Regions from separate parts of the Mycobacterium sp. DL440 genome, predicted to be linked through region 2. Evidence: predicted binding sites of a transcription regulator. Region 2 holds the regulator's gene; the other holds the start of a gene.
The links. Region 2 encodes LexA, which represses DNA repair genes until DNA is damaged. Its sites were predicted from a motif close to CGAACANNTGTTCG; they were not measured.
Positions count from the first base shown of each region.

Region 1 (14,770 bases), 960 kb from region 2:
GCCAGGTCACCGGCCACATCGTGATCCGCCTCGGGCGGCATCGACACGTAACTCATCGCCAGCCGCACGATCGCCCGGGCCAGCACGCCGGCGTCCTCATCGCTGGCCTTCATCCAACTGTTCTGAAAGGTTCCGGTCAGCCGCGCCGAGCATCGGGAGATGATCGGCCCGCTGCCGGTGGTGATGATCTGCAGCAGGTCGGGCTTGGAGGCGCCGGTGAGCAACGAGATCACCAGAGGGTCGGCGGCGGATTCGAGGAAGAACGCCCGGAACCCCTCCAGGAATGCCGCGTGGACCTCGCCGACGTTGTGGTTGATCGCCTCGTCGACCGCGTCGACGAGCCGGTCAGCCAGGCGCATCGCATATCCCTCGGCCAGCCCCTGCCGAGAGCCGAACTCGTTGTAGATGGTCTGACGGCTGATCCCCGCGACCTGGGCCACGTGCGAGAGCGTGATGGCCGACCAGTCGCGGGTCAACAGCAGTTCCCGCATGCCATCGAGAATCGAATCGCGCAGCAGCACCCTGGATGCCTCCGCATACGGGATGCGCTGTTTGTCTCGCGGCCGACTCACACGGGCGACACTATCGCTTTCCGGGCGGGTTTCGAGCGCGTCGCTCGAAGCGGTCAAGGCCGTGCGACCTCGACCATCTCGAAATCGGTCTTCGCCGCGCCGCAGTCCGGGCAGCTCCAGTCCTCGGGGATGTCGTCCCATCGGGTGCCCGGGGCGATACCGTCCTCGGGCCAGCCCTTGGCCTCGTCGTATTCGAATCCACACTGCACGCAGATGTACAGCTTGTACGGCTCGCTCATTTCGGAACTCCTATCGCCTCGAAATCGACCTTCTCCCGCACCGCACAGTCCGGGCAGCACCAGTCGTCGGGCACTTCACTCCACGGGGTTCCGGCCGGAAAGCCCTCGCGCGGGGCACCTTTCGCTTCGTCGTACACGTAGCCGCATCCGGGGCACTCGTACGCGCTCACGGTCATGCCGCCGCCCCCTGCTGGTCGCCGGCACCGTAGCGCGCCAGCATCTTGGCCCGCAGCCGCGGCTGGATGTTCACCTTGGTGATGTCACCGTCGTAGTGCTCCAGTACCCGGTGGTCCATCAGCCTGCGCCACAACGGCGGCAGGTAGGTGAGCCCGATCAGCGACGCGTACCCGCTGGGCAGGTTGGGCGCACCGTCAATGCTGCGGAGGGTCTGGTATCGGCGGGTGGGGTTGGCGTGGTGATCGCTGTGGCGCTGCAGGTGATACAGGAACAGGTTGGTCACGATGTGGTCGGAGTTCCAGCTGTGCACCGGCGCGCAACGCTCGTAGCGGCCGCTGGAGGTCTTCTGCCGGAGCAGCCCGTAGTGCTCGAGGTAGTTCACCGATTCCAGCAGGCTGAAGCCGTAGATGGCCTGGATGACGATGAACGGGATCAGCGCGGGTCCGAACACCGCGATCAGGATGCCGAAGAACACCACCGACATGGCCCACGCGTTGAGGACATCGTTGGACCAGTGCCACGGCGACTTGTCCTGCCGGCGCAACCGCTGGGCCTCCAACTCCCAGGATGAGCGCAGGCTGCCGAACACGCTGCGCGGCAGGAACTCCCAGAACGTTTCGCCGAAGCGGGCCGACGCGGGATCCTCGGGAGTGGCGACGCGGACGTGGTGACCACGGTTGTGCTCGATGTAGAAGTGGCCGTACCAGGTCTGGGCCAGGGTGATCTTGGACAGCCAGCGCTCCAGCGAGTCACGCTTGTGCCCCATCTCGTGGGCGGTGTTGATTCCCACCCCGCCGAGCACACCCACCGACAGCGCGATGCCGATCTTGGCCGGCCAGCCCAGCCCGCCGTCAAACCCGAGCCAGCTGAGGTCGGACGCGGTGAACAGGTAGGCGCCCATGATGACGCTCGCGTACTGGAACGGGATGTAGACGTAGGTGCAGTAGCGGTAGTACTTGTCGTTCTCCAGCTGCTCCATCACCTCATCGGGCGGGTTCTGGCCGTCCGGCCCGAACCGCAGGTCCAACAGCGGCAGTAGCACGTAGAGCAGGATCGGCCCGATCCACAACGGCGCCTGGGCGGCGGTGTGCCAGCCGAGCTGGTTGAGCGCCCAGACCAGCGGCAGCATCACGAAGATCGCCGTCGGGGCGATCAGTCCCATGAGCCAGAGATGCCGCTTCTTGTCCCGCCATTGCCCGACGTCTGCGACGTCCTGCCTGCCGGAAAGTCCTGCCACCACGATGAGCCTCCTTATGTGAGTGCTATCACTGCAATGACTTGACTATAAGCATCGTTATGTCCGTTGTCTAGACATTCGACAGTCATTTGTAAAATCATTCGGTGTGCGGGATCACAGTCTGGTCGGGCAGTGCCGGCACGGGGCCGACACCGAAACTGAAGCCAGGGACAGAATCGGCGATTGATCTGTCCCTGGCTTCAGTTTCGATGGCCCGCGTGCCGTCCGCCTCAACGGCGCCGTGACGTTCAGACCGTAGCGGCGGCTTCCCGGTTGGCCAGCATCGAATGCCTGCGGCCGTAGGCGGCGTACACCACTACACCGATCACCATCCAGAGCAGGAACCGGATCCAGGTCAGTCCGGTCAGGTTGAGCATCAACCACAGGCACGCCAGGATCGCGGCGATCGGCAACACCGGCACCCACGGCACGCGGAATCCGCGCGGTAGGTCAGGCCGGGTCCGCCGCAGCACGATCACCCCGGCCGAAACCAGCACGAAGGCGAACAGCGTGCCGATGTTGACCATCTCTTCGAGGCGGCCCATCGGGAACACCGACGCAGCGATCGCTACAAGAACACCCACGATCATGGTGATCCGGACCGGTGTGCCGTGGCTGCCCGTAGCGGCCAACCGCCGCGGCAGCAGGCCATCACGCGACATCGCGAAAAGCACCCGGGTCTGCCCCAGCATCAACACGATCACCACCGTGGTGAGCCCCGCAAGCGCGCCGATGGAGATGACTGTCGCCGCCCAGTGCACGCCGTTGGCGTCGAAGGCCGTGGCGAGGTTGGCGTGGCCACCGGGTGCATCGCGCAGCACGGTGTAGGAGACCATGCCCGACAGCACCACAGAGACCGCGACGTACAGCACGGTGACGATGCCGAGCGAGGCCAGGATGCCGCGGGGCACATCGCGCTGCGGATCGCGGGTCTCCTCGGCGGTGGTCGCGACAACGTCGAAGCCGATGAACGCAAAGAACACAATCGAGGCGCCGGCCAGCACGCCGTACCAGCCGTAATGGCTGCCCGCTGCCCCGGTCAACAGCGAAAACAGGGACTGGTCGGCCCCGCTGGCGCCCTCACCGGCCTCGTTCGGCGGGATGAACGGGGTGTAGTTCGCGGCCTTGATGTAGAAGGCACCGACGATCACCACCAACAGCACGACCGACACCTTGATGATCGTGATCACCAGACTGAAGTGCGCAGACAGCTTGGTGCCGACCACCAGCAGAACCGTCACCAGCGCAATGATCACCAGCGCACCCCAGTCGACGGCAAGACCGCCGAAATCCGCTATTCCGCCGCCGAATCCGAACACTGTCCCGAGGTAGCTCGACCACCCCTTGGCCACCACCGCGGATGCGACGGCGAACTCCAGGATCAGATCCCATCCGATGATCCACGCCGCGAATTCACCGAACGTCGCATAGGAAAAGGTATAAGCGCTGCCGGCCACCGGCACGGTGGAGGCGAACTCGGCGTAACACAAGGCGGCCAAACCGCACGCCACGGCGGCGATAAGGAAGGCAATCGAGATCGCGGGTCCGGTCAGATTGCCCGCTGTGGAGGCGGTGATGGTGAAAATGCCTGCGCCGATCACGACCGACACACCGAAAACCGTCAGGTCCCACCACGTGAGGTCCTTGCGGAGCCGGGTCGACGGCTCATCGGTGTCGGCAATCGACTGCTCGACAGATTTGATTCGCCGAAGGGCAGACATAATCGGTTTGCCTCTCATCCTGGCCGGGGTCACGCAATGTTCCCATCACGTTGACCGCCAATTGGGTAGGACTCTCAAACTGCCGCCGAACCGTGCCGTCCTCAGGAGTGGGGCCTACGTCACACCTCGCAAGGATCGTGATACGGTCCGCGCATGGCTGAGCTCCCCTACTTTGACCTGCTGATCGATGAACGGCAGGGCGGTGGCGAAACCGGCCAGCTGTGGGAAAACCAGGTGCATTGGGGTTACTGGGAAGACCCCAAGGCCGCCAAGGGCACCCGGGCTGACTACATCGCCGCCATGGAGCAGATGGACCATGTGCTGTTCGCGGCGGCAGAGGTAGCTGACAGACAGAAGCTGCTGGATGCCGGCTGCGGGTTCGGCGGAACCATCCAGCAGATCAACGGCACCTACTCGGACATGGACCTCACCGGCCTGAACATCGACCCGCGCCAGCTCGCGGCGGCTGAGGCCCAGACCAAGCCCACCAACGGCAACAAGATCGGCTGGGTCGAGGCCGACGCCTGCCAGCTGCCATTCGAGGACAACTCCTTCGACCGCGTCCTGGCCGTCGAATGCATCTTCCATTTCCCGTCCCGCGAGAAGTTCCTCGCGGAAGCGGCGCGGGTGCTCAAGCCCGGCGGCTACCTGGCGGTGTCCGACTTCGTGCCGACCCTGATGTTCTTCGGCAAGACCCCGATCTGGATGGCGATCCGTCCTCGGATCGCAAAGTCCTACGGAACACTCGGAAACGTCCCCCTGCGGGGTTACAAGTCCATGGGCAAGCGTGCGGGCCTCCAGCTCGCGGCGAAACGCAACATCCGGAAGAACACCTTGCCGACGTATCCCTTCCTGCTCAAGTTCTTCCGTGAGCAGGGGTCAGCGGATGCCCAGCAGACGATGATCGTCGGCACCCGGTGGATGAAGTGGCTGTCCAAGGTCGGCCTCATCCAGTACCGGGTGTACACATTCCAAAAGCCCGCCTGACGGCAGCTGCCTCCACCTGAAACCCCGTACCCGCGCGGCGCTTCTCGCCGACGCGGTCATCGGGCTGCCGACTCCATGTGGGCCGGCGTGTCCGCTTCCGGCGCGAGGGCTTGGCGTCCGGTCAGATGGTGGGCATGAATTCGGCAAGCGCCAGGATCATGAACACCACCAAGGCGAGGCCGATCAGCCCGCCCGCGGGAATCATGGCCACGCACACCACGACCCACACGAACAGCCGCGGCCATTCAAAGGACTGGTCCCCCATCACGCCACCACGGCGTTCCCGGAGAGTGTGATAAGCCGCCCATACCCCCGCTCCGGCAGCGGCACACGCGATGATCTTCAGGCCGTCCGGCGCAACCAACAGGGCCACGCTCGCCATGATCGCCACACCCGCGAGGCGCGCCGTCAGAGCAGTGCGAAGCCTGCCCACGCGGGTGACCGCAGAACCCCGATCCGGCTCACCGCGGTACCGCGGTAGACGTCCCTCGATACCCAACATTCGCCAGATCCAACGCGACCATGCCGTCCGCAGACCCAGGTCCTCGGCTACCCGCCGGACGTCGGCGGCCGATTCCGCCATCATCTGGCGGGACGGATCACTCCGCCAGAACGCAGCCTTGAAAACCCGTCGCGGAACCCCGAATTGCCGGGCAAAGGTCCGCGGCGGCCCCACCATCTCGCCGATCAACCACCGCAGAAAGAAGGGGAACAGAATTGCGTACCACGCGCGCTTCAGGCGGGTGACCGCTCCCATCCGTTCAGCCAGAAGATCGTCGGCAAACGAGATGTGGCGGGCTTCCTCAGCCAAGTGAATATAGGTGATCTTGTTGAGCAGTGGCGGCACGTGGGCCGCTCCACGATGCTGCAAGGTCTGTTGGAAGTGCAGCGGCTGTTCACCGCACAGCACCCCGATGAAAAGGATGATGTTGGCATAACCGCCGATGAAGCCCAGGATCGGCCCTATTACCCGGGAGCCCCGCCGCATCCCTGGCACATCCTCGCCGGTGCGGTTGATGAACTCCTGGAACATCTGGATGTGATTGCATTCGTCGATCAGTTCGTGGAGCAGGTACTGGAACACCGGCGAACGATTCGGCATCTTTCCGGCGTAATGCACCACACCCCGGATCAGCATCATCTCGAACTGGAGTGTGACCTTGAGGGTGTTCGCAGTTACCCAGCGGCCCATGTCGATACGGCGCTGCAACGGCTGTTGGGCATACCAGTCGGTCGCCGCGAGAGGAGCGCTCTCTGGATCGAGCTGCCACCGCGGGTCGTCGTCCTCCACCGCGTTCTCGGGTGCGTCCCAGTCGATGTCGACGTAGGGATCGAAGCGTCGCCGGACCGTCGCACGAGAGAGGGCCTCCACCCTGTCGAAATAGAGGTCCCCTGTTTCCGTGTCGTCCGCGTCGCTGACCGCTGTCATTTTCCTATCCGTTGATCTGTGAGGTTCCTTGCAGAGGGTAGCAACCTGAGAGCCGAATCACGCCTCCAGCCACGGCATTGTGCCATGAGTTGTTGCATGTTCGTTAGACGTACGGCATCAGGCAAACTCAGGCAGCCCGCCGCCGGTTCGCGGTAGCCGCTCCGGCCGCAGGTAAATGGGTACGAAACCCCGACGCCGCGAGTGGCGTGGCAACCCCTGACTGCCTGGGCCCCCGCGGCTTTGGGCGCGCGGCAAGTGAGCGACGTACCCTGGCGAGGTCTTAAGAATTCTTCTCATTTCACGGACACCGTACTGGCAACGCGCCGTGCGCGGGACCGAAATGGGTGGCAGCGTAAATTTATTCCGGCCAGCGCTACGAGCTGCTGACACCGGGCATCGCCGGCTAGATCCCGATGGTGATGCGGAACAGTTTCGTCGGCTCGGCGGCGGTCAACCGGATCGGGCCGTCCTCGGCTGCCACCCAGGCTGCCACCCCGCGCTCTATGGTCAGCTTGTCGTCATCGGCATATATCACGGCGGCGCCTTCGATGCACAGCAGCAGCTGCGGACCATCATGGTGGGAGTGCACGTCGATCTCGTCGCCGATGCGTTCGCCGTCGACCGTCAGCACCGACACCGCGAATTCCTGCGCGGGCGTCCGATAGATGGTTTCCGTTCCGTCCGTGACGGTTTCCGGGCGCAGCCGATCTTCCGGAGTCGGGGTGAAGTCCAGCACCCGCAGGAGTTCGGGAACATCCACGTGCTTCGGGGTCAGCCCACCACGCAGCACATTGTCGGAGTTGGCCATCACCTCGACGCCGACACCGTGCAGATACGCGTGCAGGTTTCCGGCGGGAAGGTAGATGCCCTCCCCCGGCCGCAGGCTGATGCGGTTGAGCAACAGGGAGGCCAACACACCGGCATCACCGGGGTATCGCTCGCCGAGTTCCAGCACCGTCTTGACCTCGGCACCGAATTTCTTTGCCCCGGAACGGATGTAGTGGACCGCCCCATCAAGAACGGCCGGCACCAACACGTCGAGATCGGGTTGGGGCGCGGTGATCCAGGTAGTGAACAGGGCCCGCAACCCGTCGGCATCGGATTGGTCCGACAGGAGGTTGATGAACGGGTCAAGATCCGAGACCGCCAGCGCCCGCATCAACTCGACCGTGCGGTCCACCGTGCGGAATCCGGCTAGCGCATCGAATTGTCCTAGTGCAACCAGCAATTCAGGCTTATGGCTGCGATCACGGTAATTGCGAATGGGTGAATTCACCGGGATGTCGAGCCGGTCCTCGCGGTCGAAGCCCTCCCTCGCCTGCACGGCACTGGGATGGGCCTGCAACGACAACGGTTCATCGGCGGCCAGAACCTTGACGAGGAAGGGCAGCGCATCGCCGAATCTGCCGATCGCCACGCTGCCCAATTGCCCCTCTGGGTCGTCCTGGACCGCCTGCAGCAGCGACTCTTCACCGTGTTCGGTCTGCAGCCAGGCCGGGTCGCCCGGGTGCGCACCGAGCCACAGCTCAGCCTCCGGATGGATTGTCGGACTGGACCTTCCGGTGAAATCAGCGATTGCAGTACGCGAACCCCAGGCATAGGTCCGCACCGCTCCCCGTAGCAGATGCACTTCTTATCCTCGAACCAGTTTCAAATATACGGCCGTCATCTCCATGCGGACAGCCAGAACCGCCAGTTGTTGTTCCGGGCGCCCGACCGGCAGGGTCGTTCCAGCCTGGTCGGGCACGTCCTCGGCGCTGATCATCGCGATGTCGTCAAAGCCGCTGACCTTGGCGCCCACCAGTTGTCGTTCGGTGTCGGTGATCAAGGCGAACGTACGCATGCGGCGCGGCAGCGGTCCGTCGATCTCCTCGTCGTGGAACAGCGATCGGGCCGCGGGCAGCCCGATCGCTCCGCTGCCGATCGCGGCGAGGACGTCACCCAGTCCGGCGGCGGCCACCACTTCCCCGGCCAGGCGCAGCATCACCGTCGCCCCGTGCCGGGCCAGCGCCAGGGTGGCCGGATTGTCGCCGGCCAGCACGACGGCGCTGTCCGACATCCGTTCGGCCAGGGTCTTGGCCGGGTTGGTGAACAGATCCCGCCCCGCGCTGTTGCGCAGCGCCTCGGCGTCCAATTCGTCTGCCAGCGCGGCCAGATCCACTCGCATACCGGGATCCACCACGTGGAGCGCGGCCAGGCCGGCGGCCAGGTATCGAGTCAGTCCGAAGTCATCGGGAACCCACAGCCGGGGTGCCAGCACCACCGCGCGTCCAGCCGCCACATCACGCAACGGACCCTCGTGCGGTGCCACGATCAACACCCGGGCACCGCGGTGCACAGCGGTGGCCGCCGCGTTCACCAGCGCCGGATCACCCGGATCGTCACCGGCCACGATCACCACGTCGAGGGCGCCCAGCCACGGCGGGCTCTCGGCGGCCACCACGATGGGGGCCGCGATCGATGCGCTGAGTGCACCGGCCAACATGGCGCCCGCATTCTCGGCGGTGCCGCGGCCGGCAACCCAAATCACTGTGCGCGGTGGATGATCGGCGCGCAGCGGGTCGAGCAAGCCTTCCGCCAGGGCCGCGGCGGTGGCACGAACCTGGGCACCCGCCATGGCCGCCGCCCGCAGCAGACCGTTGCGATCGGCGGCGAGAAGTCCGTCGCTGTCGTCCAGGTCGACCGTGGCGTCCACGGCGTTCACGGCACCGGCTCGCTCACCCCACGGATCTGTGCCGAAACTCTGTCGACGAGCGCGGCGACGTCCTCGGCAGTGCGCGCTTCCACGTTCAGCCGCAGCAGCGGTTCGGTATTCGACGTACGCAGGTTGAACCAACTGCCGTCGCCGAGGTCGACCGTGACGCCGTCGAGGTGGTCGATGGACTGGATCGAGCTGCCGAACGATTTCAGTACGGTCTCCACACATGCCGGCGCATCGCCGACGGTGAAGTTGATCTCGCCGGAGGCCTCGTACCGCTGATAGTCCGCCATGAAGTCCGAGAGCGGGCGGTCCTGCTCGCCCAGTGCGGCCAGCACGTGCAGCGCTGCGAGCATGCCGGAATCGGCGCCCCAGAAGTCACGGAAGTAGTAGTGCGCCGAGTGTTCGCCGCCGAAGATGGCGCCGGTCTCGGCCATCAGTCCCTTGATGTAGGAATGCCCGACGCGGGACCGCACCGGAGTGCCGCCGCGCTCGATCACCAACTCGGGAACCGCACGCGAGGTGATCAGGTTGTGGATCACCGTGGCGCCGATCTCCCGGTTGAGCTCACGGGCAGCCACCAATGCGGTTACCGCCGACGGCGATATCGGGCGTCCGAGTTCGTCGACCACGAAACAGCGGTCGGCGTCACCGTCGAACGCAAGGCCGATATCAGCGCCGCTGGCCAGTACGTGGGCCTGAAGGTCGACGAGGTTGGCCGGATTCAGCGGGTTGGCCTCGTGATTGGGGAAGCTGCCGTCCAGTTCGAAGAACAGCGGGAGAATGGTGACGCCCGGGATCGGCCCGAGAACCGCGGGCGTGGTGTGGCCGGCCATGCCGTTGCCCGCGTCGACGGCGATGCGCAGGGGACGCAGCGCGCTGAGATCGACGAGCGAGCGGAGGAAGGTGCCGTAGTCGGCCAGCACGTCGCGATCGGAGGTCACACCGGCCGGGCCGTCATGAGCCGGCACCCCGGCGATCACTTCGTCCGAGATGACGGACAGTCCGGTCTCCTTGCCCACCGGCTTGGCCCCGGCGCGGCACAGTTTGATCCCGTTGTAGGCGGCCGGGTTGTGACTGGCCGTGAACATCGCTCCGGGGCAGTCCAACAGGCCCGAGGCGAAGTACAGCTGATCGGTGGAAGCCAGCCCGATTCGGACCACGTCCAAGCCCTGGGCCGTCACACCGTCGGCGAATGCGGCTGCCAGCGTTGGCGAACTCTCCCGCATGTCATAGCCGATCACCACCTGTGCGGCGCCTTCGGCGCGGACCAGACGAGCGAACGCACCGCCGACCTCGGCCACGAACGCCTCATCGATTTGGCTACCGACCAGACCACGGACGTCATAGGCCTTGATGACATCGTGAACAGCCGCCGCTGGCCTAGACATATAGCTCCTTGTGAAACGGGATCGTTGGCGCCAGCCTAACCGCCGGGCGGCATCGACACGTTCACTACTCTTGGGCCGGTCGTCGTCTAATCAGGTCTTAATCGGTGGGATCCGGCAACACCCGCAGGTGCCCGCGACGGCGACCATTCGTCTCGGCGGGACGTGCCTGCGGCGCCATCATCGCGCTGGCGCCCACCCCGGTGGAGGGATCGGAGAATCCGGCTACCACCCCGCCGCGGGGAACCGCACCGGACTGGCCTTCCCGGACCGCGTCGGCCAGGGCCACCAGATCGTCCTCGTCGGGATGGGTGGGCAACGGACCGGCATGACGAACCAGCTCCCAGCCTCGCGGCGCCGTGATGCGGCCGGCGTGGCCGACACAGAGGTCCCAGGAGTGGGGTTCAGACACCGTGGCCAGGGGTCCGACTACCGCCGTGGAGTCGGAGTAGACAAAGGTCAACGTCGCCACGGCATAGTGCGGGCACCCGGGCCGGCAGCAGCGACGGGGAACATTCACGCAACAGAGATTACTTTGGACGATCGCTGTGCGGTGCCGGACACGCAGGGGTCGGGTCCCCGATCCCGAACCGTTACGATCATCGCCGTGGCCCAGCGCAACCCATGGCGATCGCGTCGCGGCCGCGATATGCGCGGACCGCTGCTTCCGCGTTCGGTTCCCGGCTGGCGTAGCCGCGCCGAGCGGTTCGACATGGCGGTGCTGGAAGCCTATGAGCCGATCGAGCGTCGGTGGGCGTCGCGGATCAAAGAACTCGATGTCGCCGTCGATGAGATTCCGCGGATGTCTCCGAAAGATCCCGACAGTGTGCAATGGCCACCCGAGGTCATCGCCGATGGCCCGATCGCGTTGGCACGGCTGATACCTGCTGGGGTTGACGTCAGAGGGAATGCGACCCGGGCTCGAATTGTCTTGTTCCGCAAGCCCATCGAGCGCCGGGTCAAAGGATCCGAAGAGCTGGCTGACCTGCTGCATGAAATCCTGGTGGCGCAGGTGGCCACCTATCTGGGGGTTGAACCGTCAGTCATCGACCCAACGATCGACGACGACTGACGTCGAGCGCTGCATCGTGCGATGAGCACCCGCCGACGAGCGTCAGATGATGCCGCGTTTGAGCCGGCGACGCTCCCGTTCGGACAGCCCTCCCCAGATGCCGAAGCGTTCATCGTGCGCGAGCGCGTACTCAAGGCAGGCATCCTTGACTTCGCATCCCAAGCAGATGCGCTTGGCCTCGCGGGTAGACCCGCCCTTCTCCGGGAAGAACGCCTCCGGGTCGGTCTGTGCGCACAGCGCACGTTCCTGCCATTGGTCGTCTTCGGATTCCGGATCAACATCAATGTGTTCGGGAACCGAACTCACCGGAACCAGACTCAGTTGAGGACGTCCGGCCGCCCCCATCGGTGTCGTTCCCGTGTTGATGTGCGGTGCGTTGTCTACCGAGCCGAGTAGCCGATCGTCAAACCGGACCACATGATCGAAATCGCCGCTCTCATAAGACATTATCCCCCGCCTCCTCACTCGGTCTCGTAGATCCTAAGTGGAGCCCCACTACTGCGATGTGCGGTCACCCCATTCGAACAGTTGATCGAATCTCGGTCCGCGACACCGGAATCGGTCACCAACCGGGAAATGACACAACTGTGATTACACACGTGTTAGCTGCCGGGGTCAAGCGCCAGAGCGCGAATTCATACCATCTCGTAATGTCAAATCGGCGCGTCGCGACATCGGCGTGTCCTGCCCGTGACGACGTCGTTTCCATCCGCACGCTCTCAACGCCTAGGGTCGGACGTTGTGAAGATCACCGTTCTGGTCGGCGGCGTCGGAGGCGCCCGGTTTTTGCTGGGAGTTCAGCACCTGTTGGGCCTGGGCCAGTTCGCGGAGACCGACAGCAAGCATGAACTCACCGCGATCGTGAACGTTGGTGACGACGCCTGGATGCATGGCGTCCGGATCTGCCCGGACCTCGACACCTGCATGTACACCCTGGGCGGCGGTATCGATCCCGAACGCGGCTGGGGTCACCGCGACGAGACCTGGCACGCCAAGGAGGAACTTGCCGCCTACGGCGTGCAACCCGACTGGTTCGGCCTCGGCGACCGGGACCTGGCCACCCATTTGGTCCGTACCCAGATGCTGCGGGCCGGCTACCCGCTGTCGCAGGTCACCGAGGCGTTGTGCAAGCGCTGGTCGCCGGGGGCGCGCCTGCTGCCCGTCACCGACGACCGCAGCGAGACCCACGTGGTGATCACCGACCCCGGTCCGGGTGATCAGGCCGGTGTTCGTCACGCGATCCACTTCCAGGAGTGGTGGGTGCGCTACCGCGCCCAGGTGCCCTCGCACAGCTTCGCGTTCGTCGGTGCAGAACAGGCAACCGTGGCGCCGGGCGTCACCGAGGCGATCGCCGATGCGGACGTGGTGTTGCTGGCACCGTCGAATCCCGTCGTGAGCATCGGCCCGATCCTGCAGATCCCCGGTGTCCGCGGCGCACTGCGCTCGACCAAGGCGCCGGTGGTCGGCTACTCCCCCATCATCGACGGAAAACCGTTGCGCGGCATGGCCGATGAGTGCCTGTCCATCATCGGTGTCCAATCCTCCTCACAGGCCGTCGGCCGGCACTTCGGCGCTCGCTCGGGCACCGGAATCCTGGACGGCTGGCTGGTGCACGAGGGCGATGACGCCGAGATCGAGGGCGTTCAGGTGCGCGCGGTGCCCCTGCTGATGACAGATCCGCCGACCACCGCCGAGATGGTGCGGGCCGGCCTGGACCTGGCCGGCGTTCCGCTGTGAGCTCTGGAGTGGACAGCGATGTGAGCACCGAGCACGGATCCGCCGGCCGGGTCGAGATTCTGCCCGTACCAGGGCTTCCGGAGTTCCGACCCGGAGATGATCTGGCCGCTGCCCTCGCCGAGGCCGCACCATGGTTGAGCGACGGCGATGTGCTGGTGGTCACCAGCAAGATCGTCTCCAAGTGCGAAGGCCGCATCGTCACCGCCCCTTCTGATCCCGATGAGCGCGACGCCATGCGGCGCAAGCTGATCGACGGCGAGGCAATACGCGTGCTGGCACGCAAGGGCCGGACCCTGATCACCGAGAACGCCATCGGACTGGTCCAGGCCGCCGCCGGAGTCGACGGCTCCAATGTCGACTCGAACGAGTTGGCGCTACTGCCAACCGATCCCGACAGCAGCGCAGAGGCGTTGCGCGAAGGCCTGCGCGCGCGACTCGGCGTCACCGTCGCCGTCGTGATCACCGACACCATGGGCCGCGCCTGGCGCAACGGCCAAGCCGATTTCGCGATCGGCGCATCCGGGCTCACCGTGCTGCACGGTTACGCGGGCGCACACGACCGGCACGGCAACGAACTGCTGGTCACCGAGGTCGCGGTGGCCGACGAGATCGCCGCAGCAGCCGATCTGGTGAAGGGCAAACTCACCGCGATCCCCGTCGCGGTGGTGCGCGGGCTGGATCTGACCGATGACGGGTCGAACGCCCGCACGCTGCTGCGCGCCGGCGAGGACGATCTGTTCTGGCTCGGTACGGCCGAGGCAATCGAGATGGGGCGCGGCCAAGCTCAACTGATGCGTCGCTCGGTGCGCACCTTCTCCGATGAACCGGTCGATCACGCACTCATCGAAGCCGCCGTCGGGGAGGCACTCACCGCGCCCGCACCGCATCACACCCGCCCGGTGCGCTTCGTCTGGGTGCAGGACGGTGCTACCCGCGTGCGACTGCTGGGCCGGATGAAGGACAAGTGGCGTGCCGATCTCACCGGGGACGGTCGAGATCCTGAGTCCGTCGAGCGACGCCTGAACCGCGGCCAGATCTTGTACGACGCTCCGGAACTGGTGATTCCCTTCATGGTCCCCGACGGTGCGCACAGCTATCCCGACGACGCCCGCACCGAGGCCGAGCGCACCATGTTCACGGTCGCCGTCGGCGCCGCGGTGCAAGCCCTGCTGGTGGCGCTGGCGGTGCGTGAGGTGGGCAGCTGCTGGATCGGCTCCACGATCTTCGCCGGCGATCTGGTGCGTACCGAGCTCGACCTTCCGTCGGATTGGGAGCCCTTGGGGGCCATCGCGATCGGCCACCCCGCCGATCCGCAGCCGCCCCGCGACCCGGTGCCCACCGACGGCCTTCTGGTGGTGAAGTGAGCGCCGAAAGTCTGCACGCTTCCGCAGTCGAGGTGCTGACGCATTGGCAGACAGCAGATCCCGGTCAGGACACGCTGCGGCATGCGGTGCTGTCATTTCTGGCGGCCCGTCCCGATGCCTGTTTACGGGCGTGCGTGCCCGGCCACATC
Region 1 is NZ_CP050191.1:680,990-695,759, reverse strand. Features, by position in the region: gene HBE63_RS03510 (TetR family transcriptional regulator) at 1-572, opposite strand, end outside; gene HBE63_RS03505 (rubredoxin) at 626-811, opposite strand; gene HBE63_RS03500 (rubredoxin) at 808-981, opposite strand; gene HBE63_RS03495 (alkane 1-monooxygenase) at 984-2,150, opposite strand; gene HBE63_RS03490 (amino acid permease) at 2,474-3,946, opposite strand; gene HBE63_RS03485 (class I SAM-dependent methyltransferase) at 4,100-4,933, shown strand; gene HBE63_RS03480 (diiron oxygenase) at 5,055-6,362, opposite strand; gene manA (mannose-6-phosphate isomerase, class I) at 6,766-7,992, opposite strand; gene HBE63_RS03470 (TobH protein) at 7,996-9,066, opposite strand; gene HBE63_RS03465 (phosphomannomutase/phosphoglucomutase) at 9,063-10,451, opposite strand; gene HBE63_RS03460 (DUF3499 domain-containing protein) at 10,549-10,968, opposite strand; gene HBE63_RS03455 (metallopeptidase family protein) at 11,098-11,520, shown strand; gene HBE63_RS03450 (WhiB family transcriptional regulator) at 11,563-11,835, opposite strand; gene cofD (2-phospho-L-lactate transferase) at 12,262-13,257, shown strand; gene HBE63_RS03440 (coenzyme F420-0:L-glutamate ligase) at 13,278-14,621, shown strand; gene HBE63_RS03435 (NUDIX hydrolase) at 14,618-14,770, shown strand, end outside.
Region 1: a site for LexA is predicted at 12,042-12,055, ahead of cofD (2-phospho-L-lactate transferase). Genes of this name have one in related genera too.

Region 2 (14,770 bases):
CCGATCACGACGAAGTTGATCCAGTTCGGGATCACCCCACCGTTTTCGTCGGCGAGCTGGCTCTTCACGATGCTGGTGACGGTGGCGCCCTGGGAGTAGCCGAAGATGACGACGGGATGGGCGTCGTCAGGCGCAACCTGGTCGAGTTGGTGATTGAGGCTGCTCACCCCGCTTGCCACCGACACGTTCCATTTCGCTCCGTCGAGGCCGCCCCAACCGGCGAACGGAAACGGCCAGAACTCCGCGATGTAGGGCACCGGAACCGGTGCGCTGCAGCCGCCGTCGCAGTTGCCACTGGTGTCGACGTAATAGGCCACGGCGTTCTGCATGTAGTTCGGCGACTGTGACGGGTCCTTGGTGCCCGTGCCCGGCACGACAAGTGGTGTCGTTGCGACCATCAACCCGACGGCTGCGGTCAGGGCCGTGGTGATGCAGAGCGCGATGGTGGACGCCAGCACCAGAATCGCCACGAGTAGTGGACGGGCTGCCGATTGGACTGTGGCGCGCATTGGAAACCGTCCCCTCCGGCCGAGTCCGATATCGGCACTGTGGGGGATCCTCGCACCGTCGGACCGCGGCCATGCCGAAATCGGCGAACTCGGAGGTTGTTACCGGCGTGAACGGATGACCGGTGGCTCGTGCGCTCGCAACGGCGGCAGAGCGTCGGTGTACTTCTCGATCTGCACCAGGACATGTGCCCCCGTGCAGCCGCGGGCCAGCGAGGAGGTGCCGACATCGTCGGTGAGCACGTTGGGATTGCCGTGCACGCACATCGAATCGGGATCGGCCGGATCGGCCGGGTCGAACCAGGCCCCGGTCGACAGCTGCACCACCGCTGGGCGCAGCCGGTCGTCGATCACCACCCCGGCCAGGCAGGCTCCGCGATCGTTGAACACCCTCACCACGTCGCCATCGGCGAGCCCTCGGTCCGCCGCGTCCGCGGGGTGGATCCGGATCGGTTCGCGCCCTTGCACTTTCGATGACTGACTGGTGGCGCCCCCGTCGAGCTGGCTGTGCAGGCGGGTCGCGGGTTGATTGGCCAGCAGATGCAACGGATAGCGGGCGGCCCGCGGGCCGCCCAACCACTCAGCCGGCTCGTACCAGCGAGGGTGACCGGCGCAGTCGTCGTACCCGAATCCCTCGATGTCGGCCGAGAAGATCTCGATGCGGCCGCTCGGGGTGGCCAACCGGTGCCCGAGTGGGTCGGCCCGGAAATCGGCCAGCAGCGTCAATCCCGGTTCGGTGGGAAGCCGCAATTGTCCCGCGGCCCAGAACTCGTCGAATCCGGGCACCTCGAAATCCAGCCCGGCAGACCACTTTTCATACATGTGGACCAGCCATTCGCGCGCCGTGCGGCCCTCGGTGAACAGCGAGCCGAAGCCGAGCCGCTCGGCCAACGCCGAGAACGTGGTGTAGTCATCGCGGGAGTCGGCATAGGGCTGGGCCAGCGCGGGCATGGCGACCAGGAGCGGGTCGTTGCGCGAACCCGAGTAGTCTTCGCGCTCATACGCAGTGGTCGAGGGCACCACGATGTCGGCATGCTTGGCCATGGCGGTCCAATACGGGTCGTGCACCACGATGGTGTCCACCCGGGACAGGGCCCGGCGCAATCTCGGAATGTTCTGGTGGTGATGGAACGGATTGCCGCCGGCCCAGTACACACACTTGATGTCAGGGTAGGTGAGTTGCAGGCCGTTGTAGTCGAACGGCTGCCCCGGATGCAGCAGCATGTCGGTGACGGCCGCGACCGGGATGAACGTCTGCACCGGGTTCGGCCCCTGCGGCAGCGCGGGCAGGCCGCAGCGCAGCGGCGCCAACCCCAGCTCGTTCATCGACCCATAGCCGTGCCCAAAACCCCCTCCGGGAACCCCGATCTGGCCCAGCATCGCGGCCAGGGTCAGACCCATCCACGGAGCCTGCTCGCCGTGGCGGATCCGCTGCAGCGACCAACTGACCGTGACCAGGGTGCGTGACGCTGCCATCTGCCGGGCGAGTGCCGTCAACTCCTCGGCGGACAGACCGCTGAGGCGAGACGCCCACTGCGGGCTCTTGGCGACGCCGTCGTCACGACCCAGCAGATAGCGTTCGAACCGCTGGTATCCGGTGCAGTACGTGTCGAGGAAATCGAGATCGGCCAGGCCTTCGGTGGCCAGAACATGGGCGAGTGCGAGCATCACCGCGACGTCGGTGCCGGGCACCGGGGCCAGCCATCGGCAGTCACCGTCGACATCGTCGCGCAGCGGGCTCAGCGACACGATCTGTGCGCCGCGTTCACGCATCCGCCGCAGTGCATCGCGGGCCGGATGTGCCGTGGTGCCACCGTGATTGGTACCGGTGTTCTTCAGCGCGACGCCTCCGAAACACACCAGCAGGTCGGTGTGTTCGGCGATGACACTCCAGTCGGTGGAGCGCTTGAACAGGTCGTCGTGGGTCCCTACCACCCGGGGCATGATCGCCCCGGTCGCTCCCAGGCTGTAGGAGTGGCGGGAAAACGTATAGCCGCCAAGCATTTTCAGAAACCGGTGTACCTGGCTCTGCGCGTGGTGGAAGCGCCCGGCGCTGGCCCAGCCGTAGGAACCGCCGTAGATCGCCTCGTTGCCGTGGGTGTCCACGACCCGCCGCAGTTCGCCGGCCAGCAGCTCGGTGAGCTCGTCCCAGGTCACCGAGACGTACTCGCCGGCGCCCCGCTCGGCGCTGGGACCGGGGCCGTCGCGCAGCCAGCCGCGTCGTACCGCAGGTCCGGCGATACGCGAGCGGTGCCGGATCGAGCCTGCGAGGTTGCCCAGCAACGGTGAGGGGTCGGCGTCACCGTCGATCGGGGTGACGCCAGCGATGTCGCCGTCCGCGACGTCCGCAGTGAAGGCACCCCAGTGCGCGAGGCTCATGGGGGACCTGGGCATGACCGGAGTCTACGGGCGATTCCCACCCCTCCCCGCGCTGACCAACCACCCGGTTGGTATAGGTTGGCCCGGAATTCGTAACCAGTACCGGAGGTAACACCATGGGCAGTGTTGTGAAGTACGACCGCACGTTGTTCGAGCCCGAGCACGAGCTGTTCCGCGAGTCATACCGGGCATTTCTGGACCGGCACGTCGCGCCGCACCACGACCAGTGGGAAAAGGACAAGATCGTCGACCGCGGCATCTGGTTGGAGGCCGGTAAGCAGGGCTTTCTCGGGATGGCGGTGCCCGAGGAGTACGGCGGCGGCGGTAACGACGACTTCCGCTACAACACCGTCGTCTGCGAGGAGACCGTGGCCGGCCGCTACAGCGGTATCGGCTTCAGCCTCCACAACGACGTCGTCGCGCCGTATCTGTTGCGGCTGGCCACAGAGGAGCAGAAGCAGCGCTGGCTGCCCAAGTTCTGCACCGGCGAATTGATCACGGCGATCGCAATGACCGAGCCTGGTACCGGCAGCGACCTGCAGGGCATCAAGACCCGCGCGGTCCGCGACGGCGACCACTACATCCTCAACGGGTCCAAGACCTTCATCACCAACGGCATCCATTCCGATCTGGTGATCGTGGTGGCCCAGACCGACGCCGAAAAGGGCGCGCTCGGGTTCAGTTTGTTGGTGGTCGAGCGCGGCATGGAGGGCTTCGAGCGGGGCCGGCACCTGGACAAGCTCGGTCTGGACGCCCAGGACACCGCCGAGCTGTCGTTCACCGACGTCAAGGTGCCGGTCGAGAATCTGCTCGGCGAGGAGGGCCAGGGTTTCGTCTACCTGATGCAGAACTTGCCGCAGGAGCGCATCTCGATCGCCATCATGGCTGCCGCGGCGATGGAGGCGGTGCTGGAGCAGACCGTGCAGTACACCAAGGAGCGCAAGGCGTTCGGCAAGCCGATCGGCAGCTTCCAGAACAGCCGGTTCCTGCTGGCCGAACTGGCCACCGAGGCCACCGTGGTGCGGATGATGGTCGACGAGTTCATCCGTTTGCATCTCGACGAGAAGCTCACCGTGGAGCAGGCCGCGATGGCCAAGTGGTACTCCACCGAGAAGCAGGTGAGCCTCATCGACCGGTGCCTGCAGTTGCACGGCGGTTACGGCTACATGCGTGAGTATCCGGTCGCGCGGGCCTACCTGGACGCCCGGGTGCAGACCATTTACGGCGGCACCACCGAGATCATGAAGGAGATCATCGGCCGCGGTCTGGGTGTCTAGCGGGCCGTTCGGCCCCCCGATTCATCAGGTATCTCGCCCCGAAAAGCCCAATTCTGGGCCGTCAGACCCAGATATTGAGGCTTTTTTGGTCATGATCGGCCACGTTCCTTGGTTATCGTCACGTGCTGACGCAAAGTTGTCCGGGCGGGACATTTCTGAGGAAACTTTGCCGAACGAGCCGGGAGGGCGCATGACTAGGCCGGGAGCGAGGCTGAACGCAGCCGTGTGGCGGTTGGCGGTCGGCCTGCTCGCACTCGTAGTCGCTGCTTTGGTGGTGCCGGCGGTGGCTTCGGCCACCCCGGAGTCAGATGCCGACGCGGCTGTCACCGCCGCCTGGGAGGCCAACGGCGGCGACGGCGGCCCGCTGGGGCCGCGGCAGGGTGGCGTGTACGCGGTGGGTTCTGGCTTCGCGCAGAACTACTCCGGGGGAAAGATGTTTTTCACCCCGGCGACCGGTGCTCATTTCATGCAGGGCGCAATCCTGGACAAATACGAGTCGTTGGGCGGTCCGGCCGACGGCGACATGGGATTCCCCACCATCGATGAGGGCGCCGGGCGTGCCGCCGACAGCCGCAACTCGACCCTGAGCGCGCCGGACAACCCGGTCATCTTCTGGACGCCGTCCACCGGCGCCCGGGTGGTACGGGGTGCCATCAACGCCGCGTGGGACAAGCTCGGTGGCTCCGCCGGAGTGCTGGGCGTGCCCTCCGACGACGAAATGTTCAACGGCGATGTGATCTCACAGAAGTTCACCGGCGGTGAGATTTCCTGGAACCGCAAGACCAAGGCATTCACCACGGAGCCGACGGACCTGGCCGACCAGCTCGCCGGCCTGGACGTACCGTCGGATCCCGCTTCGGCGATCGCCGCCGCGCGTCGCGAGGCAGGCGGCGTGATGGGACCACTGGGAGCCAAGGACGGCGACCAGTATCCGATCGGTGACGGCGGGTTCGGCCAGAAGTACGCCGGCGGCCAGATCTTCTACAGCCCGGCCACCGGAGCCAACGCCATCACCGGTCAGCTGCTCGAGAAGTACGAAAGCGTCGGTGGCCCCGAAGGTGATCTGGGCTTCCCGACCGCCGGCGAGTCCGAGGGCGGGTTGGGTCCCAACAGCCGGATCAGCACCTTCGCCGCTGCCGACAACCCCGTCATCTTCTGGACTCCCGATTACGGCGCGGTGATCGTGCGGGGCGCGATGAATGCGGCCTGGGAGAAGCTCGGAGGGGCGAAGGGCGCATTGGGCGCTCCCATGGCCGACCAGACCGAAGACGGCAGTGTCGTCAGCCAGCGGTTCAGCGGGGGAGCGATCTCGTGGGACCGCGACGCCAACAAGTTCACCACCGAGCCGTCAAAACTCGCGTCAGAATTGAGTGGCCTGCAGGTTCCTGGACTCGGTCAGACATCGGCCTCGGGGCCGCAGCCTTCCGATTCGGACGCCAAGAAGCCGTTCGCCTGGCATTGGAGCTGGTGGTGGCTGATCGCCGTGGTTCCGGTTGTGCTGCTCGCAGGGCTGATCGTGGGGGCCGCGCTGTGGCACCGTCGCCGTGCCGGTGGCGACGACGACTTCGATCATGACCCGTTCGACGATGACTACGACGGCGGACCCGGGGATTCCTACGACGAGGACCGTTACGACGACGCCCGCTACGGCTCGCGTGGGTACGACCACGATGAGTACGGCGATGATCGCGGCTCGGATGCGGCGAGCGGCTATGGGCCGCGCGCTGCCTACGGCGGCGAGGCCGCGACGGCGCGGTTCGCCGGGCCTGGTGAGGAATCGGCAGGGGCGGGGTCTCCGTACGACGGGCCCACCGATATCGCCATCCCGGTCAGTCAATGGGCCGCCCCGCACGGAGCGGCCAGTGGTTACGGGGTGCCAGGCGAGGACGAGGAACCGCCGGAGGATTCCTCGCAACTGGCCGGCCCGGAACAGGGTTTCGACGACTATGGCGATGATGACGACTATGACGATGACGATTTCGAGGACGACGACTTCGACGACGAGGACCTCGATACGCCCATCGACGCCGACTTCGAGGAAGTCGCCGAGGGCGAGGACGTCGACGACATCGAAGCGGAGCTGGAGGACGAGGACGAGGACGAGGGCCTGACGGGCATCGGATCCCTCGGCGGTCCGGTCGGGGGAGAGCGCGGGGCGCAGGGTTTCGCGGCGCTGAGCGGACTGGCGGTGCCGAGCGATCAGGACAACGTCGACACCGCGCCGACCCGCGTCATCACCCAGGCCGAGGCTTACAGCGGTGAGGCCTACGGCAATGAGGCCCACGGCGGTGAAGCCCACAGCGGGCGACATGCCGCCATCGAACTCGACGAGATACCCAGTGCCACCGCCATCCATCTGCCGTTGGAGGACCCACACCGCGCACCGGAGGGCTATCCGATCAAGGCGGACACCAAGTCTGGTCGGTACTGGGCACCAGACAGCAGTGAGTACGACGACGCAGTGGCCGAGATCTGGTTCGCCAGTGAAGAATTCGCCCGCACGAACGGGTTTGTGCGGACGGACTGAGCGGCAGGACCCGGCAACTATCCGGTGCAGCGGGTCCTACCTCCGGTCGGTCAGATCTTGCGGATCACGGTGACGACCTTGCCGAGCACCGCGGCGTCGTTGCCCGGGATCGGGTCGTATGCCGGGTTGTGCGGCATCAGCCAAACCTGACCGCGGGTCCGCTTGAACGTCTTGACCGTGGCTTCGCCGTCGATCATGGCTGCCACGATGTCGCCGTTGTCGGCCACACTCTGCTGGCGTACCACCACCCAGTCACCGTCACAGATGGCGGCATCGACCATCGAGTCGCCGACGACCTTGAGCAGGAAGAGCGACCCTTCGCCGACCAGTTCGCGGGGCAACGGGAAGACGTCCTCGACGGCCTGCTCGGCCAGGATGGGGCCGCCTGCGGCGATACGTCCCAGGACCGGCACGAAGGTCGGTTCGGGTAGCGCGTCGGAGCCGGCCACTTCGGTGGACACCAGCGCGGCGGCCGCCGGATCGTCGGCGGCGCGCACGTCAACCGCGCGCGGGCGATTGGGGTCCCGACGCAGGTAACCCTTGCGTTCCAGGGTGCGCAACTGATGGGCGACCGACGACGTCGAGGTCAAACCGACCGCATCGCCGATCTCGCGGATGCTCGGCGGGTAGCCGCGACTGTTCACCGACGCGCGGATCACATCGAGAATGGTGCGTTGCCGGTCGGTGAGCCCCTCGGCCCGGCGTGGACCCGCGCCGTCCGATCCGGCCGGGCTGTCGGTGTTGCCGTCCCTGCTGCGGTCGTCGCTCATGGGGCCGAATGTAGTCGTTGATCGAACATTAATCAAACATGTGTTCGACGCGTGTTGCGCGCGTGTCTGCTGGTGGGGCGCGTGGACAGGTGATTCCGCGTCGTGCGCGGGGTTGGCGGCCCGAACTTGTCGGTGCCCTGTTCTATCGTTTGGCCACAGTTCGATCACATGTTCTATCCATCGAACACCTGAGCGAGTATGTTCGAACACAAGAGCGAAACCGCCCCACTGAAAGGCAGTCAGATGGCGATCATCGATATCCCCGCGGATAGCCGTTCCCGCGCTGTTCGGGCCGTGCCGCAGTCCCCGCCGCAGCGGTGCCGGGCCCGCGGCGGCGCCGGCACCAGAGGCAGCGCCACCTTCGGTACCGGTACGGCCAGGCCGGTGCGCCGGGTGCAGCGGCCGGCACCCGACCGCCCGTCCGCCGGCGCGGTCCGCTACCGCGGAACCGGAGTGCTGATGTCGCGGGCATCGCATCGCAGTCGGCCCATCACGCCGATGACCACCGTGTTGCTGGCCCTCGTCGCCGCCGGTATCACGGTGTGGCTTGGCCTGGTGGCCCAATTCGGTGGGGTGATGGGGGCCGAGACCCCGACGCCGACCGAGCTCGCGGTGGTCCAGGTGAAATCGGGGGAGACACTGCAGCAGGTGGCGCGCCGGGTGGCCCCGGATGCCCCGGTATCCCGGGTCGTCGAGCAGATCCGTGACCTCAACCAACTCGAATCCGCGGCGGTCGACTCCGGGCAGACATTGCTTGCGCCGGTTGGCTGAGCAGTGGTATGTCTGCTGAATCGTCCTGGCCGGCAGCCACACTGGCCGGTGTCGGAGTGAACACCTACACGCCACTGGACCCGGCGGTGAGTCTCCCGCGCGCATCGCGGGTACGCTCAAGGGCGCTCGAACTAGTTGTCCGGCGGCATGGCGAAGGAGCGGTAATGCATTGTCCGTTCTGCCGTCATCCTGATTCGCGTGTGGTCGATTCCCGCGAGACCGACGAGGGCCAGGCCATCCGGCGCCGGCGATCATGCCCGGAGTGCGGACGTCGGTTCACCACCGTGGAGACCGCGGTGCTGGCCGTGGTGAAGCGCAGCGGGGTGACTGAGCCCTTCAGCCGGGAGAAGGTCATCCGTGGAGTGCGCCGGTCCTGTCAGGGCAGGCAGGTCGACGACGATGCGCTCAATGTTTTGGCGCAGAAGGTCGAGGACGCCGTCCGCGGCCTCGGCACTCCGGAGATCCCCAGCCATGAGGTCGGCCTGGCGATTCTCGGACCGCTCCGCGAACTTGACGAGGTCGCCTACCTGAGATTCGCCTCGGTGTACCGGTCGTTCTCGTCAGCCGACGACTTCGAGCGCGAGATCGAGGCGCTGCGGGCACACCGCGCCGAGGCGTAATTCAGTCCAGTTGGGCGGTGCCGTCATTGACGACGTGGCCGGCCAGACGAACCCAGCCCTCCGGACTCCAGCGGGTCTCGATCACCGAACCCTTCCCCTGGATGATCGTCAGGTCCCGGCTCAGGTAATCCGTCATCCGTACCGCCGCGGCTCCGGTCGCCTCGTCCTCGGGGATCCCCAGGTGCGGGGCGAACGACCTGGCTCGCAGCGTGCCGTGCGCCTTGTCGATCCAGGCCCACAGGTAGTTCTCGTCGGCCTCGGCGAAATCATCGGGCTCGGCGGCGAGCAGTTCGTCGACGGAAGTCAAGTCATGGATTGCGAACTCCGGTGCCCATTCCGAGCGGGCATTGACCGCGGCGCGATCGCCGTCGTATTCCACCTGGATGAGTCCGGCCGGCACCCGCAATGTGTTGACGGGCAGGCCGGTTTCGCGCAGCCACCACGATGCGCCGACCGTGGGATGTCCGGCGAACGGCAGCTCCGCGACCGGGGTGAAGATGTGGGCACTGGCCGAGTTGCCGCCGGGCTGCGGCAGATCGATGAATACCGTTTCGCTGTAACCCAATTCGGTGGCTATCCGTTGGCGATCGCCCGGGGCGACAGTGCTGTTGTCCACCACGCCCAGCGGATTGCCGTGCTTGCCGTCTGAGTCGGTGAATACCCGTAACACGGTGACGTCGATCGCCATCACCCGATGCTACGTCGCGCTGCGTTCGTCGGCGTCCATCGCGTCGAGCACCGCGGTCTGAGTGTCGAGTGATCCGCTCATCGCCGATTCGCTCAACCCGGCGCGCAGCAGACTGCGCAGGTGATCCTGATCGTAGACCGACGGTTCGGTCGAGTCGATGAAGCGTTCGACCACCTCGACGAAGCGTTCGGGATCGTCATGGAAGGGAAAATGCCCGGATCCGGAGAAGATCTCCAACTGGGAACCGGGCATTGCGGCGTGGGCCATCTGAGCATGGCTGACCGGGATGACCGAATCGCGTTCGCCCCAGATCAACTGGACGGGAACGGATTCGGTCAAGTAACAGCGATCCAGCATGGTTACCACCTGGCCACGCCAATCCACGACAGCGCGCAGGGTCCGGGCGAACGCCGCCGATGCCGTCGGCTCCGGCAGATCGGCGAGGATGCGCACCATGTCGGGGATGTCGCGTCCCAGGCCGGTTGTGCCCAACAAGGTGCCTGCCGCCCGACCGGCCAGTTGCAACACCGGCAGCACGAGGGGCAGGCGCAGCAGCGCCAGCGCCTCACTGCCCATCGGGAGTGAGGCGACCCGCAACGCCACGTTGACATCCTTGGTGACCCCGCCGGAGCCCACGAGGATGAGACGCTCCACGAGCTGCGGGAATTGGTAGGCGAACTGCATGGCCACGCCACCGCCCAGCGAATGACCGACCACGGTCACCCGGTCGATGTCGAGCACGGTGAGTAGGTCGCGCATGCCGTTGGCGTAGGCCGCGACCGAGTAGTCCGCACGCGGCTTGTCGGAGCTGCCGTGGCCGAGCAGGTCCGGCGCGATGACGGTGAACCGTTGCGCCAGCGTCGATTGCACGGTGTGCCAGGTGGTGGAGTTGTCACCGATGCCGTGGATCAGCAGGATCGCCGGCCCGGACCCGGCGACTCGGAATGCCCGCCGATATCCGTGGATCGTCCGGTATTCGAGCGTCGGGGTGAGCTCGCGAACAGTCCGCAAATGGGGTTTGCGCTCGGTCATGCTGGTCAACCTCGCCCTCGGCCCGGCGTCGGGCTGTTATGAGTGGTTGTCGCCGTTCGGGAAGCCGTCGCCGAAGCCGTCCCGTCCGTCTTTGTACCTGTCGTCTTTGAACTTGTCACCGGTCTGCTGGGCGAGGAACCGTTCGAACTCGGCTCCGAGCTCGTCACCGCTGGGTAGTTCCTCGTCGCGCGCCAGCAGAGACCGATTTTCCTGTGCGGCAACGAACGCATCGTACTGGCGCTCCAACCCGGTCACCACCTGAGCCACCTCAGCGCTGGCCTCCACCTGCTCGTTGATCTTGCCGTACACCTCGGCTCCAGCCTCGGACAGTTTCTCCAGCGGCAGTTGTAGCGAACCGGTCCGGGCCACTTCGGCCAGCAGCGCCTCGGCGGCCGGCGGGTAGGCCGTCTGGGCCAGGTAGTGCGGCACGTGCACGGTGTAACCCACCACCTCATGCCCGTGCTGGGCCATGCGGAACTCCAGCAGGTTGGAAACGCTCGCCGGAACCTGGACTTCGCCGACCCACGGGGTGTGGTCGGTGATCAGCTCCTTGTCGTTGGCGTGCGCGGTGAGCATGACGGGGCGGGTGTGGGGCACCGCCATCGGAATGGTGCCGAGGCCGATCACCTGTCGCACTCCCAGCTGCTCGGCGAGCAGCCGCACCGCGGTGATGAACCGCTCCCACCGGAGGTCCGGCTCCAGGCCGGCCAGCAGCAGAAACGGTGTGCCCACACCGTCGTGCAGGGCGTACAGGTTCAGCTCGGGTTCCTCGTAGCTGGTGAAATGGTCGGTCTTGAAGGTCATCAGCGGCCGGCGCGACCGGTAGTCGAGCAGCTCGTCGATGGCGAAGGAGGCCACCAGTTCGGTGTCGAGGGTGTCCTTGAGATGCTCGGCGGCCAGTCGGATCGCATGGCCGGCATCGGAGAACCCCTCCAGGGCGTGGATCAGCACCGGGCCGCGGCCATCAGAAGACGACAGCTGTGGCGCCGGGAACTCAAGCTCGTACATGCCGCTCTGGTCGGGCTGGTAGTGCTGGTCGGGGGTGTCGCTGCTGTCGGTCATCTCGCTTCGTCTCCTCGCTGCGGTAGGACGCTGTGACGGCCTACCGCCGTGTCATCTAGTGTCCCGCATACCCGGACCGGGGTTTCGTTCCGCCCCGCTTGTGCGTTCGAACGCGCCGGGCGGGGGTCGGCATTCCGGCGGTTATCTCCGCGATCAGGCAAAATCGTGATGATGCGCGTGACCCGGTTGGCGAAGTTCACAGTCGCGGCGGCCGTGATGGCTGCCGCGACGGCCGCGTGCACCGTTCCGGGCACCACCGCCGGCGGGGCAGCAGCCAACCTCACGACGGCCCCACCGAGCAGCACACCGGCAGCGGCGAGCGCGTTGTCGCAGGCCGGGGTGGAGTCGGTGACCCCGGATCGGCGGGTGGGGGCGTTGTTCCTGGGCGACACCACGACGCATACCTGTAGTGGGTCGGTGTTGGCGAGCCCGTCGTCGGATCTGATCCTCACTGCAGCGCACTGCCTGCTGGACGGTGTCGACACGACGTTCGTCCCTGGTTTCGGTGCGGGCGCCGGTGACACCTGGCACGTCCGTAGCGTGTACCTGGACTCGCGTTGGCTCGCCAACCAGGACCCTCAGGCCGATTACGCGATCGTGCGGGTCAGCGGGGACTCCACCGCGAATCTGCTGGCCGACTCCGGTGGCGGTCTGGCCCTGGGGTCGGCGCCCGCGGCGGGAAGCCCGGTGACGGTGACTGGTTATCCGATGGGTGAGGGCGGCAGCCCAATGGCGTGTCGGGGCGCGACCGAGTCGTCACTACAGGGGTACCCGGCCCTGGCCTGTGCGGGCGTGACCGATGGCTTCAGCGGTGCCCCATGGGTTTCGGGATCGACGGTTACCGGCTTGGTCGGCGGACTCGATGGCGGCGGCTGCGACGACGACGTGTCCTATTCACCGCGCTTCGACGACCGGATCGCCCGCTTGCTGGCCCGTGCCGAGGCCGGCGGGCCCGGCGACGCGGCGCCCGCGGCGCTGGAATCCGACTGCTAGTAGCGGAACCGGTTGAGCGCGCGCAGCTTGTTCATCACGTTGGCCCCGGGTGAACACCGCCCCCGGGTTATCCCCAGCGCAGGGTCCATCCCCAACCGGCCACGACCGCCCGGTCGGGCGGCGGTTCGTGACGGCGCAAGTTGGCACCGTCGGGCCATGACAACACCATCGCCCTCCTCGCCAGAGTTCGACTTCCACCTCAACCGTCCCGGTGCGCTGATCGCCGCACTGCCGGCGGTGCTCGGCTTCGTCCCGCACAAGAGCCTCGTCCTCGTCACCGTCGACCGGGGCGAGCTGGGCTGCGTCATGCGCGCCGATCTGGCCGATGACATGACCGAACGCGTCGAGCACCTGGTCGACCTCGCGGCCACGGCCGGCGCAGACGCCGTGATCGCCGTGGTGGTGGACGACCACAGTAGGGACTGCCGGGTGTGCGATGACCGTTATCGCGACTTGGCGGCGGCGCTGGACCAGGCCCTTGCCGCCGACGGCATCGAGCTCTACGCCGCGCATGTGGTGGACAAGGTGGCCGCCGGTGGATCGTGGCACTGCGCCGACGGTTGTGGCGAACAGGGGTGGGTGGATGACCCGGGTGCTTCGCCGCTGGCGGCAGCTGCGGTGCTGGACGGTCGTCGGCTCTATGCCAGCCGTGACGAACTGTTGCAGGTGATCCGACCGGATCCGGTCGCCAGTGAAACGATGAAACGGCCGTTGGCTCTCGTGGCGCAGCGGCCTGGGTATTCGGATACCCGGCCCGACGCCGAGGTGCGCGGTGATGTCGAGGCCGCGATGCGGGCGGCGGTGCAGGTTGCCGAGGGGGATCGACCTGGTGGTGCCGAGTTGGCACGGTTGGCCGTCGGGTTGGCCGATCCCAGGGTCCGCGACACGCTCTATGCGCTGGCGGTCGGGGAGTGCGCGGAGCAGGCCGAAGCGTTGTGGGCGCTGTTGGCCCGCAATCTGCCGGACCCGTGGCGTGCCGAAGCGCTTGTCCTGCTGGCCTTTTCCGCATATGCGCGAGGTGACGGGCCGCTGGCCGGGGTTTCGCTGGACGCCGCGTTGGAGGCGCGGCCGACGCATCGGATGGCTGGCATGCTCGACACCGCGCTGCAGGCGGGCATGCGGCCGGAGCGGATCCGGGAGTTGGCGGTCACCGGCTATCGGCTGGCCGACCAGCTGGGTGTGCAACTGCCGCCTCGACGGACGTGGCGGCGCCAGGCCGGTTGAGTGGTCAGACCTTCTCGACGCGGACCGCGTGCGCCATGTGATGGGGGAGTTCGACCTGCTCGTGCCCGGGGATCACGATCATCACCCCGCCGTGGTCGTTGGCCTCGACGGTGACCCGCGCATTCGGCACCACGCCGGCATCCTTGAGTCGGCCGATGAGCTCGGTGTCGCCCTGCACGTGTTCGGTGAGCTGGCGGACCACCACGGCGACCGGCAACCCGACCGGGAGTTCGGTGAGCCGGACCAGGCTGACGTCGTCGAAGCCGGCCGCGCCGACGCCGAGGTCCGAGAGGCCCGGGATGGGGTTGCCGAACGGCGAGGTGGTGGGGTTGTCGAGCACCTGCACCAGGCGCCGCTCCACGTCCTCGCTCATGACGTGTTCCCAGCGGCATGCCTCGGCGTGGACTTCCTCCCACGGCAACCCGATCACATCGACGAGCAACCGTTCGGCCAGCCGGTGCTTGCGCATGACGGCGACCGCAAGGGCGCGACCCTTGTCGGTCAGTTCCAAGTGGCGGTCGCCGGCTACATGCAGCAGGCCATCGCGTTCCATGCGTGACACCGTCTGGCTGACCGTCGGACCGCTTTGGTCGAGCCGTTCGGCGATGCGGGCACGCAACGGCACCACGCCCTCTTCTTCCAGGTCGTAGATCGTCCGCAGGTACATCTCGGTGGTATCGACCAGATCGTTCATGCGCGCCTTCCCAGCCCCAACGTCACCGCACAGTCTACCGTTTCCGGCTCTTGAACTGCGGCGCAACATCGGGGCGTCGGGCACCTCACAAAAGGTGGGAAAACCCCAGGCTATGGGGTCTGGAACAGCCTGGCCAGGCCCCGGAAACACCCGGATGTGCGATGTGCCCCGCCGGAAACCGACGGGGCACATCTTCGAGGGAGGTCTAGCTGGCGTAGGAGCGGAGG
Region 2 is NZ_CP050191.1:1,638,259-1,653,028, forward strand. Features, by position in the region: gene HBE63_RS08130 (PE-PPE domain-containing protein) at 1-509, opposite strand, end outside; gene HBE63_RS08135 (molybdopterin-dependent oxidoreductase) at 609-2,900, opposite strand; gene HBE63_RS08140 (acyl-CoA dehydrogenase family protein) at 3,002-4,162, shown strand; gene HBE63_RS08145 (LGFP repeat-containing protein) at 4,353-6,689, shown strand; gene lexA (transcriptional repressor LexA) at 6,740-7,459, opposite strand; gene HBE63_RS08155 (LysM peptidoglycan-binding domain-containing protein) at 7,703-8,230, shown strand; gene nrdR (transcriptional regulator NrdR) at 8,395-8,850, shown strand; gene HBE63_RS08165 (PhzF family phenazine biosynthesis protein) at 8,852-9,538, opposite strand; gene HBE63_RS08170 (alpha/beta fold hydrolase) at 9,548-10,570, opposite strand; gene HBE63_RS08175 (proteasome assembly chaperone family protein) at 10,607-11,632, opposite strand; gene HBE63_RS08180 (serine protease) at 11,804-12,625, shown strand; gene HBE63_RS08185 (DUF4192 domain-containing protein) at 12,782-13,849, shown strand; gene HBE63_RS08190 (metal-dependent transcriptional regulator) at 13,854-14,543, opposite strand; gene HBE63_RS08195 (sigma-70 family RNA polymerase sigma factor) at 14,749-14,770, opposite strand, start outside.